DNA from 3 places in the Clostridioides sp. ZZV15-6598 genome. Region 3 is predicted to be linked to each of the others. Evidence: riboswitches for the same ligand, from Rfam matches in the RefSeq annotation. Region 3 holds a riboswitch; each other region holds the start of a gene.
The links. A riboswitch is a leader RNA that binds a small molecule or an ion and turns the genes downstream of it on or off. The one in region 3 is predicted to bind glycine.

Region 1 (3,293 bases), on a different contig from region 3:
TGCCATAAGTCCATTTACAATATCAGCAATTATCCAAACTACTTCTAATTTTAAGAATGCACCTAATAATACCATAGCTACAAATACAGTTCTATATCCATTCATACCTTTTACACCAAATAGGAATTCAAAACATCTTTCCCCATAATAACTCCACCCCAAAATTGTAGTGAATGCAAATAATGTTAAGCTAACTGTAAGTAATATTGGTCCAAATGTAGGAATAGCACCATTAAAAGCTGCTTGAGTCATAACAGCACCATTTAAGTCTGAAGACCAAACTCCTGATATTACAAGAGAGAATCCAGTAAGTGTACAAATTATAATAGTATCTATAAAAGTTCCTGTCATAGATATAAGCCCTTGTTCTGCTGGCCACTCAGTTTTAGCTGCAGCAGCTGCTATTGGAGCACTACCTAAACCAGATTCATTTGAGAATACACCACGGGCAATACCATTTCTAATTGCTAATGACATAGTTGCACCTAGAAAACCACCAGTTGCAGCAGTAGGTGTAAATGCACTTTTAATTATCAATACAAAAGTTTCAGGTATTTTATTCCAATAAGATATTAAAATGATTCCACATATTACAATATAGATAACTGCCATGAAAGGTACTATCTTAGTAGCTACATTAGAGATACTTTTAAGACCTCCAAATACAACTAAAGCCACAAACAACGCTAGTACAACACCTGTAATTCTAGGGTCTACTCCAAAGCTATTATTGATAGCGTCTGTTATTGAATTTACTTGAGTAAAAGTACCTATACCTAAAAGTGCAACTAATATACCACTTATAGCAAAGAATATTGCAAGAGGTCTCCATTTTTCACCCATACCATTTACTATGTAGTACATAGGTCCACCAGATACTTGACCATTTTTATCTTTAGTTCTGTATTTTATTGCAAGTACACCTTCTGAGTATTTAGTAGCCATCCCAAAGAATGCAGCTATCCACATCCAGAAAAGTGCACCAGGTCCACCAGCTTTAATAGCTGTGGCAACACCAACAATATTACCAGTACCAACTGTAGCAGCTAATGCAGTACATAAAGCTGCAAAACTTGAAACATCACCACTACCCTTATTTTCAGCAGAGAATATTAGCTTAAGAGCACGTGGAAGTTTTGTTATTTGTACAACTCCAAGTCTAACAGTAAGTAATATACCAGTACCAACTAGTAGTACCAACAGGGGCGGACCCCAAATAAAAGCATCAACTTTGTTTAAAATATCAATTAGATTCATAAAAACACTCCCTCATTTTTTTGCTTTACACAATCAATAGAATTTTTAATGAAGTAATTGACAGGAAATTAGTATAATTTATTAATAATTTCTAGTGTAATAAAAAAAGCTAAATCTAAAATAGATTCAGCTCTGGATATACACTAATTAGCAACCAAAATAAAAGTATTAATAATACTAGTTTTGGTAGATAATCCCTGTCCTTTTGCCTGAGAGATTGAGCACAAATGCCTTGCCCCTTCGGCGCCCATAATGGGTCTCTCCAGAGTTCCGTAAATTTTACAGTCCTACTTTAAAAAGTACCTGAGAGTGTTACTCCTTCGGTATGCCATATGGCAACTCTTCTATAAAATCTTAACCGGATATTGATTTGTCATAGCTTATTGTATTAATAATATTAATATAAGTTTTTGTGTTTTGTCAACTGAAAAATTTAAAAATAGGGAAAAGATATAAAAATATAAGTCTAATTACGAATTATAAACTTATAAATTTAAAGAATATACGTGAAAATAAATAGAATAGTAGGTGTTTAAATTAAGTGAAATATAAGTTTAGGATAAAAAAATAAGAAAATATTAAATAATTAATTAGAATTGATTTAATTATGGTAATATTATAGTTACGATATTAAGAAAAAGTCTATTTATTTAGATTTTAAGTGTAATGTAAGATTGAAGAAAGAGAAAGGAAGTATTTTAAAATGGGAAAAATATTAGTACTAGCAGAAAAACCTTCTGTGGGAAGAGATATAGCAAAAGTTTTGGGTTCAAAAAATGAAAAAAATGGATATATAGAAGGGCCAAAGTATATTGTTACTTGGGCACTAGGTCATTTGGTTACACTTGCTGACCCTGAAAGTTATGGAGAAAGATACAAATCATGGAGTTTAGAAGATTTACCAATACTTCCTAAGTATCTAAAGACAGTTGTAATAAAAAAAAGTGGAAAGCAGTTTAATACAGTAAAGGCTCAAATGAACAGAAATGATATAGATGAAATAGTTATAGCAACAGATGCAGGGAGAGAAGGAGAACTTGTAGCAAGATGGATAATAGAGAAATCTCAAGTAAAAAAACCTTTAAAACGTCTTTGGATTTCTTCAAGTACAGATAAAGCAATAAAAGAAGGGTTTGCAAAATTAAAAAGTGGTAAAGAATATGAAAATTTATATTATTCAGCAATAGCACGAGCAGAAGCCGATTGGATTATTGGAATAAATGCAACTAGAGCTTTAACAACAAAATATAACGCACAACTTTCTTGTGGAAGAGTGCAGACTCCTACTCTTGCTATGATATTGAAAAGAGAAGAAGAAATAAGAAATTTTAAGCCTAAAGAGTATTATGGATTGGAGATAATTGCAACAAAGGGCAACTCAGATATAAAGTTTATTTGGAATGATAAAAACAATAGTTCCTCAACTTTTAGTAAAGAAAAGATAGAAGGTGTCTCAAAAAAAGTAAAAGATTTAGATATTAAAATATCTGAAGTAAATAAATCATATAAGAAAAAATATTCACCTGCACTTTATGATTTAACAGAATTACAAAGAGATGCAAATAAAATGTTTGGATTTTCAGCAAAAGAAACATTATCTATAATGCAAAAACTATATGAACATCATAAGGTGCTTACTTATCCTAGAACTGATTCTAGGTATCTAACTTCAGATATTGTTGGAACATTAAAAGATAGAATAAAAGCTGTAAATGTTAGTGATTACTCCAAGGTTTGTAATAAATTATTGAAAAGTAATATTGCAGCTAATAAGTCTTTTGTCGATAATTCAAAAGTAACAGACCATCATGCTATAATACCAACAGAGCAAAAAGTGTTTATGAGTGATTTTACAGATAAAGAAAGAAAAATATATAATATTGTCGTAAAAAGGTTTTTGGCCGTGTTAAGCCCTCCTTTTGAGTATGAACAGACAACTATAAATGCGACTATAGAAGGTGAGACATTTAAAGCTAAGGGCAATAAAGTAATAAATCTAGGTTGGAAAGAAAGCTATAAAGATATGGATGATGAAG
Region 2 (3,293 bases), on a different contig from region 3:
GATGTGTAGTTTTTGATACTACTATTTTACTTTTTCTAGTTTGATTCATTGCCATTATACATGCTTCTATTGCAGCAGTTGCTCCATCATACATTGATGCATTTGCAATTTCCATACCAGTAATTTCTGCAATCATAGATTGGAATTCAAACACTACTTGTAAAGTTCCTTGACTTATTTCTGCTTGATATGGAGTATATGCTGTATAAAATTCTGACCTTGAAGTTATATGTTTTATAATTGATGGGATATAATGGTCATATGCACCTGCTCCAAGAAAACAAGTCAAATCTTCTAGACTTAAATTTTCTTCTGACAACCTTTTTACTATTTTACTAACTTCTAATTCAGATTTTCCACTATCTAGATTTAAATCTCTTTTTAATTTTAGTTCATCTGGTACATCTGAAAATAATTCATCAATTGAGTTTAATCCAACTACTTTTAACATTTTTTCCTTATCTTCATTTGTGGCAGGTATATATGAAAATTTATTTTCTTTATTTACTACAACATTATCTTTTTTATATTGTTTTTTATAAAAAGGCTTCTTAACTGTTATAGCAGGAACAACTTTTTTTCTAATGGCTATACCTATTTCATTTCCTACTTTTGCATATTCAGCATCTATAATTCCCATTCCTAAGATTTTTCCTGTTGTTGGAGATGCACACCCAGTAGTTACAAAACCAACTGTTTTATCTCCAATTTTTATATCATATCCATTTCTAGGCATCCCTTTACCTTGCATTTCAAATCCTACTAATTTTCTTTTAATCCCATTTTCTTTTTCTTCTGCTAAGATTGATTTGCCAATAAATGACTCCTTATTTACTTTTACAAAAATAGATAATCCGCCTTCAAGTGGAGATATGTGTTCATTTATTTCATGTCCATATAGAGGTAGGGCTGCTTCAAATCTTAAAGTATCTCTACAACCTAGGCCAGCTGGACATATGTCTTCTCCTCCAACTTTTAGGACTTCATCCCAAATTAATTTTACATGTTCATTTTTGCAATATATTTCAAAACCATCTTCTCCAGTATATCCTGTTCTCGAAACTAAACAAGGGTATCCATACACTTTTATTTCTGACATTAATTTATAAAATTTTATTGATTCTAAATTTATGTCTGTGATTTTTTGAAGAATTTTTTCTGCTTTAGGCCCTTGAACTGCTAATTGACAAACTTCATTAGATATATTTTTTATATTTACTTTATACCCTTCACTTTGCTTCATTATCCAGTCAACATCTTTGTCTATATTTCCTGCATTTATTACTAACAAATAATCTTCTTCCCCAAACTTATATATTAATAAATCATCAACTACTCCACCATTTTCATAGCACATAGGAGTATATATGATGTCATTGACTTTTAATACACTTATATCATTTGTAACTAGGTTTTGTATAAATTTTTCTGATTCTACTCCTTTTACTTCTACTTCTCCCATGTGAGATACATCAAATATACCTGCACTTTTTCTAACCATTTCATGCTCTTTGTTTATTCCTTCATATTCTAAAGGCATTTCCCAACCAGCAAATTCAACAAGCTTTGCACCAAGCTCTTTGTGTGTATTATACAAAGGCACTCTTTTTAATCCATTCATATATAACCCTCCCTATAAAATTAAACCTATTATATTTAAGCAACTTTACCATTATGTCCTGTATTTTCCCATAAAAAAAATATATAAGCATAGGAAATAACCCTAGCCTATATATCCCTGTTTGTATACCTGAAAGATTTAATAATTTAATATTATTCTGCTTCTTCGGTGACTTATAGTATTTAACTTAAGTCTCTCCAGAGTCCCATCAATTAGCGATATTTTTGCCTGAAAGCTTCTCTAAGGATTGGCATTTCTTAAATTTCTTCTTCGGCGCCTTTTTGTATAAAGGTCTCTCTCGCTAATCTCACTTGGAAATATTTATTTTCAATTTTATTTTATGAATATTTAAATCAAATGTCAACACATTATATTTATTTTTTTTTATGTATTAATTTTTTTGTTAAGTTTTTATTATCAATTATTTCTCTTTTATATTATTCACTCTTCTGCAAAGATATTATATATTAATGCAAAATAACATTTTCACTTAATTTATTATTAAAATAACACACAAAGAACCAAATGTAAATTTGTATTGAGATTTACTATAACATGTTAAAAGTATATTCATACACTTGATGAAATCGTTTGCAATTTTAAACTTGTGAAAAATAAGATTTTTAAAATAGAATATCTTTAGTAAAACTTCAACTATTGAATGGTTATATGATTTGCATATTTCTTAAAATTTTAGTCATTTTATACTTTTAAAATAAATTGCTATAACTGTAAATCACTATTGTCTGTTCTTTCCGATTTTTAGTACGCTACTTATAGTATTTCCATAATATTAATACTACAAAATTCCAATTTTTGATTACTTCAACTAGTCAATAAACTGACATTTATATGTTTGACATCCACTTTGTAAACTTTCCAATCAATGACTGTGCAAACTTTAAATTCAATGCCACAATTATAATACCAATCATACTATACAGAATTGTTGTACTTATTTCACAATCAAGTATATAAATACTCTTACTTATACACCAAATGCTTATTGGTAGACATATAATGCTGGTAATGAGTGAAGGTATATATTTTCTTATTATGATTGACTGTCCTATGTGAATTATCAAATGCAAAGTATATGCGATAAAACTACCTAACCATAATAGATATACATACTGATTATCCGTTATAACTGCAAGTATACAGAAAATAAGGCATAGAATAAGTTCTTCAAATACAGCAAATGCCATACCCTCAGTGCTATAATTTTCATAATTTTTACTTATGAATGGATACTTCTTATCAAGCATTGATTTATTTTTTTTAAGCCATATTCCAAAACCTATTATCTCTTCCATATCATGGAAAATAAAAAGTAACGGAAACAACCATATGTATTTTTCCATAACATCCTCCTGCAAAGTCTATTTAATAGATGAATAATAATCAAGCGTAAATGAATGAATATACTATTTTTCACCTATAAAAAAAGCACTTCATATTAAAGTGCTAATCTATCACATATATCAAAAAATAAAAACGGGATAGCCCACTCCGAAAGCCAGCAACCCCAGTTTTTTTCAGCACAACTAAGTACTGTAAAGTGCGGATGAAGGGAGTCGAACCCCCACGCCAATGGCGCTAGATCCTAAGTCTAGTGCGTCTGCCAATTCCGCCACATCCGCTTATATCACTCTTTTATTTTACTATATTT
Region 3 (3,293 bases):
TTTTCAAACTTTTCATCAATGTATTTCTCAGCTACTATAGATGCAATTGCTCCATCATTAGTTGCAGTTACAACCTGTCTTAGAGTCTTAGATCTACAATCACCTGCTGCAAATACACCTGGTATATTAGTTCTCATATCTTCATCAGTTATTATATAACCTTTTTCATCCATATCAACTTTCCCTTTGAATAAATCAGTTTGAGCATCTAATCCAACGAAAACAAATACTCCCATTGTTCCATCTTCTTCATCTGCAAAGTATTCATGAGTCTCCCCAGTAACTTTGTTTTTAAATACAACTGATTCTAATATTCCATCACCTTTTATTTCTTCTATTACTGTATCTAGTAAAAACTCTATCTTTGGATTAGCCTTTGCTTTTTCTTCAACACTTTTAGCACATCTAAACCCTTGTCTTCTATGTACAATCGTTACTTTTCTAGCAAATTTAGTTAAGTACATTGCTTCCTCTAATGCACTGTCTCCTCCACCTACAACAAATACTTCAAAGTCTTCAAAGAAATCTGCATCACAAGTTGCACAATATGAAACCCCTTTACCAGTAAGTTCTTTTTCTCCTGGGCAACCAATTTTTCTTGGTGTTGCTCCTGTCCCTATTATTACTGCTTTTGCTCTATATTCTGCCTTTTGTCCTTTTAAAACTTTTATATCTCCATCTAGCTCAGTATCTACAATGTTGTCTCTTAACATTTCTGCTCCGAACTCTTTACATTGCTCAACCATTCTAGCTATTAGACTTGGTCCTGTTGCATTTGGAACTGACCCTGGATAATTTGCAATTTCATGTGTTATTACAATTTGCCCACCAGTCTTATCTTTTTCTAGGATTAGAGTTTTCATCTTTGCTCTTGCTCCATAAAGACCTGCTGCAAGTCCTGCTGGTCCTGAACCAATTATTACTAAGTCATACACATTTTCCATCTTGACTTATCCTCCCTAATTAAATTTCTTACTTTTATTTAATATTAAATCATATTTAATATTTAGACTTTTTTAATAACTTTTTAACAAACTCATTTATTCATACTGCATTCTTTGTATTGTATTATAAAATATATCATAGTCAATTACTCTAAAGTCATCTTGAACACTTTCTGTCCATCTTGGAGTCTTTTTATTATTCTGAAATTTACTTGCAGTGATGATTGCTTCTTCAATTAAGGTTAAAGAGTTTATATCCAAACGATTTCCTTGTTTTAGTATAACTGTTCTGTAAGGTGTTTCATTTGGTTTTACACTCCCATATAGTGGATGAGATAAAAGTTCATATCCTTCATGTATCAAATCTCTACTTGTTTCTAAGATTCCAATGTAAGTTGTATCTTTAAATAAAACTTCTCTGTCTTGAACTTCTTCTTTTACTTTTGGATTATTTGTAATTATTATCATTTTTTTACTCTCTTTCAAATTTTTATTTATTACTCGATAAATAAAAAACAGGAAAAACAAATCTCCCAATTTGTCTTCCCTGTTAAAATCATTTTCAGAGACCCGTCCAAATACAGTCATCTTTACCTGAGAATTTCATTTAATCTTCTGGGTATGTAAGATTAAATTTGTCCCTTCGGTCGCTTTTTTATAAAGCAGTCTCCCATACTCTTCGCCCGGATTATTATATTTTCAGAAAATTGAAAAGTTAGCAATTTATCTTTTATTTTTATAAATAGCTTTTTTCTATCTCTGTTGACTTAAGTATATAAACATTCTATAAAATTTGCAATAGTTTTTTTATATGTATTTTGTATACATTTTTACTTTTTTTTCCAAATGTTGATATTACATATTTCCCGTATTTTCTTTTTTTTTTAAGTACAAATCTTTTTTGGTTTATTATTTCAGATTAATTAAAAATATAACCATTTTTGTAAGAAAGGTATATTTTTTTAATTCTTGCTCTTACAGAATGTATTTCTCATAATTTTTTACAAATTGATGTCATTTATTTCATCAAACCATGATTTTACATCATCTATAACAGATTTTATACACTCATTATCAAATGGAGAATATAGATTTCCTATACTTACAATATCTAAAAACGACTTTGTTCCTCCTACTTTACAGATGTTTATATAATCATTCCATCCAGATTCTTTATCTTTAATCATTTTATCCCAGAATTGTAATGCACAAATTTGAGCTAATGCATAGTCTATATAGTAAAAAGGATTTTTAAATATGTGACCTTGTTTAAACCACCAACAACCTCGTTCTAAAAAAGGATTATCATCATAATTTCTATGTGGTAAGTATTTTTTCTCTAAAAATCTCCATATTTCTTTTCTTTTTGATTTGTCGATATTAGGATTTTTATAAATATAATGCTGAAATTCATCAACAACTACTCCATAAGGTATAAATTTAATTGCAGACGATAAATGAGTAAACTTGTATTTATCTGTATCTTCCTTAAAAAATAACTCCATCCATGGCCATGTTATAAATTCCATACTCATTGAATGAATTTCGCAACTATCCAGTGTCGGAAAATTAATCTCTGGCATCTCAATCCATCTGGACATATACAATTGAAATGCATGACCTGCCTCATGCGTCAATACATCTATATCATCAGATGTTTGATTAAAGTTAGAAAAAATAAATGGCGACTTATAGTCAGGTATATAGGTACAGTATCCACCAGCCCCTTTTCCTTTCTTTGTTTCTAAATCCATAAGTTCATTTTCTAACATAAAATTAAAAAATTCATCAGTTTCTTTAGATAACTCAGCATACATTCTTTTTCCATTTTTAATTATGTATTCTGAATTTCCCTTTAAAGTTGCATTTCCTGTTAAAAATTCTAAGTCTTCATCTATGTAACTCAAAGATTCTAAGCCTATTCTCTTAGCTTGCTTTTCATAAAGTTCATCAGCTAGTGGCACAATATATTTTAGTACTTGTTTTCTAAAATTTTCAATCCTATCTTCTCTGTAATTACTTCTCATCATTCTAATATATCCAAGCTCTACAAAGTTTTCAAAACCTAGTTTTTTTGCTATTTTATCTCTAAGTTTAACTAATTTATCAAATATATCATCAAATTTAGATTCATTTTCTTCAAAGAAATTATAATATGCCTTATTTGCTAATTCCCTTGTTTTTCTAGACTTAGAACTCATAAATATTCCCATACCAGATAAGTTTCTTTCTTCTCCTTCAAACATTATCTGTGCAGATGCTAAAAGTTTAGTATACTCTGAACACAATTTATTTTCTTCTTGTAATTCCTTTATTATCTCTTTGGAAAAACTTTTTAAAGAATAATCT

Region 1: it holds a riboswitch for glycine, as region 3 does, so the genes downstream of both, KGF50_RS14880 (alanine/glycine:cation symporter family protein) here and KGF50_RS05075 (GrdX family protein) in region 3, are expected to answer to the same signal.
Region 2: it holds a riboswitch for glycine, as region 3 does, so the genes downstream of both, gcvPA (aminomethyl-transferring glycine dehydrogenase subunit GcvPA) here and KGF50_RS05075 (GrdX family protein) in region 3, are expected to answer to the same signal.

What each region holds. Positions count from the first base shown of each region.
Region 1 covers NZ_JAGWCS010000085.1:11,133-14,425, forward strand. The annotation lists gene KGF50_RS14880 (alanine/glycine:cation symporter family protein) at 1-1,257, opposite strand, end outside; glycine riboswitch at 1,445-1,533, opposite strand; gene KGF50_RS14885 (DNA topoisomerase III) at 1,961-3,293, shown strand, end outside.
Region 2 covers NZ_JAGWCS010000073.1:11,817-15,109, reverse strand. The annotation lists gene gcvPA (aminomethyl-transferring glycine dehydrogenase subunit GcvPA) at 1-1,621, opposite strand, end outside; glycine riboswitch at 1,828-1,932, opposite strand; gene KGF50_RS13905 (HXXEE domain-containing protein) at 2,470-2,985, opposite strand; tRNA gene KGF50_RS13900 (tRNA-Leu) at 3,184-3,264, opposite strand.
Region 3 covers NZ_JAGWCS010000016.1:34,231-37,523, forward strand. The annotation lists gene trxB (thioredoxin-disulfide reductase) at 1-944, opposite strand, end outside; gene KGF50_RS05075 (GrdX family protein) at 1,041-1,412, opposite strand; glycine riboswitch at 1,516-1,627, opposite strand; gene KGF50_RS05080 (M3 family oligoendopeptidase) at 1,946-3,293, opposite strand, start outside.